2 regions of the Thalassolituus sp. UBA2590 genome follow, and region 2 is predicted to be linked to the other one. Evidence: predicted binding sites of a transcription regulator. Region 2 holds the regulator's gene; the other holds the start of a gene.
The links. The regulator FliA, encoded in region 2, starts transcription of late flagellar genes. The targets are predictions, from matches to a motif close to CTAAAGTTNNNNNNNNNNCNGCCGATA.

Region 1 (2,405 bases), on a different contig from region 2:
GCGTCAGATCGGTCAATAAGGCTTGCAGACGGCCGAGTATCTGGCAAAATCGCACTCTCTTCTTTTTGGAATATCAAACACTTATGTCTGGTGGAATGGCTGAATTGCGCGACTCCGGCATTATGATCCAACTGGCGCATCATGCGATGCTGAAGATGGGGATCAATGCTGATGATGTCTGGCAGCGCCTGGGTGTCACGCCCGAGGTACTGCAGGACCGCAATCTGCGTACTCCGCATGACGCTCAGATTATTTTCTGGAGTGTGATGGAGGACGTCTCCGGAGACCCGGATATTGGTATTCACCTCGGCGAAAACATGCCTGTCTACAAAGGACAGGTGTTGCAGTACCTCTTTTTGTCGAGTCCAACTTTCGGAGAAGGGCTGAAACGGGCGTTGAGTTACCAGCGTCTGTTGAGCGATGCCTCTCAGGCGAGTATTGAGATCGACAGCCATCAGGCATCTGTAAAAGTTGAATCAGCCAGTGACAAAGTGACCGGCCTTCGTCACCTTAATGAATGCATGGTTCTTGGGCTGGTGCGCTTCTTTGAGTATGTGACCGACGAGCAATTCCGCCCGGCAGCAATTGAATTTACGCATCCAGCACCAGAGAATTGCGCAGAACACCACCGTATTTTTGATTGCGATGTGCGTTTCGGGTGCAGTGAAAACCGTATCCGGTTTGATGACAGTCTTCTGGATCTGCCGTCACTGCATGCCGAACCTGAGTTACTGCAACTGCATGAAAAACTAGCCAGTGAGCACGTTGCCAAGCTGGAGCGTCAGGACGTCGTCTCGCGTGTGTACAAGGTTTTTGGTGAAGTACTCGAGACAGGTCGGGTCAATCTTGATGATGTGGCGGGGCGTCTGGACATGAAGCCCCGCACACTAAGAACGCGTCTGACTGAGGCAGGGACCAACTTTAATCAATTGCTCGCGGACTACCGCTGCAACCTGGCCAAGCGCCTGTTGTCAGGTACCGATGAAAGCATTGATGAGATCGTCTACCTCACCGGCTTTTCTGAACCCAGTACCTTCTATCGGGCCTTCAAGCGCTGGACAAATCAGACGCCGGTTGAGTATCGCAACATCCGCCGTAGCTGATTGATCTGCGTCATCCGGACAGCACACGCCAACTTAATGTAAATATTCGCTGAACAGGCGATTTCTACTCAAGAAAACAGCTCCGTGACCGATACAGAAGTCACATTCATCGGTTACTGCGGAGCTTGCTATGAACATTCCGTCCTTTTCATCATTCTCCAGTGCGGGTTTTCAGAACTACGGCAAGAGCCTGGGCAATCTTCAGCGGTCTCCGCAGGATTCGTCCCAGTCGCAAGGCGCAGTAAATCGTTTGGCACAGGCCGATAAGTCTGCTGAGGTAGCGAATACTAAGTCTGCCCAGCCTGTTTCTACCCAAAGCCCGGAAGTCACAGCGACCAATATACTTCGCCATGTCTATCAGAGTGTGGAAGGCCTTCGCGCAGAGGGAGCCTCCGAGGAGCGCATTGCTGAACGTCTGGAGGCGGCCCGCGAGGGGATCGCTAAAGGCTACGGTGAAGCGCGTGCAATTCTTGAAGACTTAGGTCGCCTTGATGAGTCTCTGGCAGCCGATATCGATAAGGGCGAAGCGCTCATTGCCGAAGGGCTGAAGCAGATTGAGGCCGGAGAGAAACCAGATTTACTGGCACCCAAAGTCCCTGAGCGTGATGACGCTCCGCAAAGCGCAGCCCCCACAGGTTTTACTCTTGCTGGCACCAGATCATCACAGAGCCTGTCGCTTGAGGTCGTGACCCGCGACGGTGACAAAGTGACGGTGAATTTTCGTCAGAAAGAGGGCGGCATCAGCCTGACTACGCCGGGTATGAGCCTCACTGCGAGTGCATTTTCCAGCCGGTTTGATATGCAGATTGATGGCAACCTTGATGAAGGTGAGCTTAACGCCCTGCAAACACTGTTCGAAGACGTGGGCAAACTGAGTGAGACTTTTTACGGTGGCGACCTGGGTGCGGCACTCGAGGAGGCCATGCAGCTAGGCTTTGATGGTAACGAACTGGCGTCTATGAGCCTGGAGCTGCGCCAGCGAAGCTTCTCGAGCGTTTCTCATGCCTACGGGGAATCTGGCCCGTCGTTACCAACGCAGCGCCTTGAGTCGCAGCAGAACATGATTACCGACTACGTTAAGAGTTATACCGAAGCCCTGGATCGCGCGAGACCGCTTGCTGAGCCAAAAGATACCTTGCAGAAAATGCTCGAGGCGCTGGCTCCGGACGAATCTCGGCTGGACGCATTGCGCCAATTTAACGATGGTCTGAGTAAGCTGCTTAATCGTTGATTCTCTTCTGGCCGGATAGAAACCGGCCAACATGTCGCCAGATAGGATTACACGTCTGGCGGCGGTATACT
Region 2 (2,405 bases):
TCCTTATTGTCCAGGTTTACATCCACCATGGCGCTACCTTTAATCAGCCTTCGACGCGTTCAAAAATCTTATCGATTTTTTCTTTAAGTACTGCCGCGGTGAAGGGCTTAACGACGTATCCGTTCACGCCTGCCTGTGCCGCTGCAACGATCTGATCGCGCTTGGCTTCCGCAGTCACCATCAGAACTGGCAGAGTTTTAAGGCGCTCGTCTTCCCGCACATGCTTGAGAAGATCCAGGCCTGTCATCCCTGGCATGTTCCAGTCGGTGACCAGAAAATCGAAGTCGCCATTCTGCAGCATCGGCAACGCTGTTGTGCCATCGTCTGCCTCCTGAGTGTTGGTGAAACCAAGATCACGCAGCAGGTTTTTGACGATACGTCTCATTGTTGAAAAATCATCCACAATGAGAATTTTCATGTTCTTGTCCAAAACGACCTCCAATATACGACTTTTACAAACCAAGCCGGTCCTGAATTAAGTTTAGACCCAGTTAGCGGTTTATCCAGAAAGAGAGAGAAAGAATAGAAAAGAATAATGACGGCGTCTGATATGGTCTGAAAGCGCTGGATGCGCCGGTAGGGAAAAATCAGGCCCAATCACTCAGACGCGCGCGTAAACGGTGTGTGGCTTGAGAGTGCAGCTGACTCACGCGAGACTCGCTGACGCCTAATACAGCGCCAATTTCTTTGAGGTTCAGCTCTTCGTCATAGTAAAGAGCAAGAACGAGCTGCTCGCGCTCTGGCAGGCCTGAAATGGCTTCCGCCAACTGGCGACGAAATGCATCCCTCTCCATGCCTTTTCCGGGCCCGGGGGTGGAGTCATCCATCAGATCGGGAGAACTGTCGTTTTCCAGCAACTCTTCATAGCTGAACAGACGACAACCCGCACTATCCTTCAGTATCTGGTGGTACTCGTCCTGGCTTATACCAAGGACAGCCGCAACCTCACTGTCGTCGGCATCACGACCTTTGACTGCTTCAACCTGTTTAATCGCATCCTGGATACGGCGGGCATTGCGATGCACTGAACGGGGTGCCCAGTCACCTTTGCGTATTTCGTCGAGCATGGCCCCACGAATCCGGATACCGGCGTAGGTTTCGAAGCTCGCGCCTTTGCCGCCATCGTATTTACGCGCAGCTTCAAGCAAACCGATCATGCCCGACTGGATCAGGTCATCTACCTGCACACTGTCCGGTAAGCGTCCCATCAGATGATGAGCAATCCGCTTCACCAGACCCGCGTGTTCCCGGACCAGATCGTCGAAATTAGTATTCTGAACGTCGGAGTACACCAGACAACTTCCCGTCGACACCCGTCATGCTCCTACCTGATCAACCAGCCGGTCCACGAAGAACTCAAGATGTCCGCGTGGCGTGGATGGCAGCGGCCAGCTGTCTACTTTCTTGGCTAACGCCCGGAAAGACGTCGCTGCTTTTGACCGTGGATAGGCTTCAATTACCGCCTTCTGACGCTGTACCGCTCGCTTAACCGCATCGTCAGAAGGAACTGCGCCAACGTATTGCATAGCAACATCAAGAAAACGATCAGTGACTTTGGTCAGCTTGGCAAACAAGGCCATACCGTCCTGCGGTGACTTCACCATATTGGCAACGACACGGAAACGGAACAGACCGTAATCGCGGTTCAGAAGTTTAATCTGAGCATACGCATCCGTGATCGAAGTCGGCTCGTCAGTCACGACTACCAGTACTTCCTGTGACGCCCGGACAAAACTCAGGACAGTATCTGAAATCCCCGCTGCCGTATCGATGATCAGTACATCAATATCGTCGCCGATATCGCTGAACGCCTGAATCAGCCCGGCATGTTCCATTGGATTCAACTGCGACAGTTTCTGGGTCCCCGAAGAGGCAGGCACAATTCTGATACCACCGGGGCCTTTGACCAGAACTTCTCTCAGGTCACACTCGCCCTGCAGCACATTTTCAATTGTCTTGTTCGAGCTGATACCGAGAAGAATATCGATATTTGCCAGTCCGAGGTCGGCATCAAGGATGACGACACGTCGGCCCATTTCAGACAGGGCAATACCAAGGTTTACGGAGACATTGCTTTTGCCAACACCGCCTTTACCGCCGGTGACTGCTATGACCTGTACAGGATGACTCGCCATCTTCAATTAAACTCCGTGTTGAAAGCTTTTCTGTTGTGTTGCCATGTTCATTGCTTCTGCCGCCTGCCAGCGCGTTCTTGCCATCCGCGCCATTTGCTCAGCAAGGTTGACCAGTCTTGATGCATCCGGGTAATGCAGATCATCCGGAATGTGAGGACCGTCGGTAATCAGGGTCAGTGGCAAGCGGGTCAGAGCGGCAACACTGAGGCCAGCCCCCAGGCTGAAACACTCATCCAGTTTGGTGAAAATACAACCATCCAGCCCCGCTGG

Region 1: the regulator FliA is predicted to act here: its motif matches at 1,171-1,197, upstream of B2067_RS08880 (DUF5610 domain-containing protein).

What each region holds. Positions count from the first base shown of each region.
Region 1 is NZ_DDKU01000097.1:1,301-3,705, forward strand. Features, by position in the region: gene B2067_RS08875 (AraC family transcriptional regulator) at 84-1,103, shown strand; gene B2067_RS08880 (DUF5610 domain-containing protein) at 1,234-2,334, shown strand.
Region 2 is NZ_DDKU01000142.1:6,789-9,193, reverse strand. Features, by position in the region: gene B2067_RS12305 (protein phosphatase CheZ) at 1-29, opposite strand, end outside; gene cheY (chemotaxis response regulator CheY) at 44-430, opposite strand; gene B2067_RS12295 (RNA polymerase sigma factor FliA) at 588-1,295, opposite strand; gene B2067_RS12290 (MinD/ParA family protein) at 1,317-2,135, opposite strand; gene flhF (flagellar biosynthesis protein FlhF) at 2,142-2,405, opposite strand, start outside.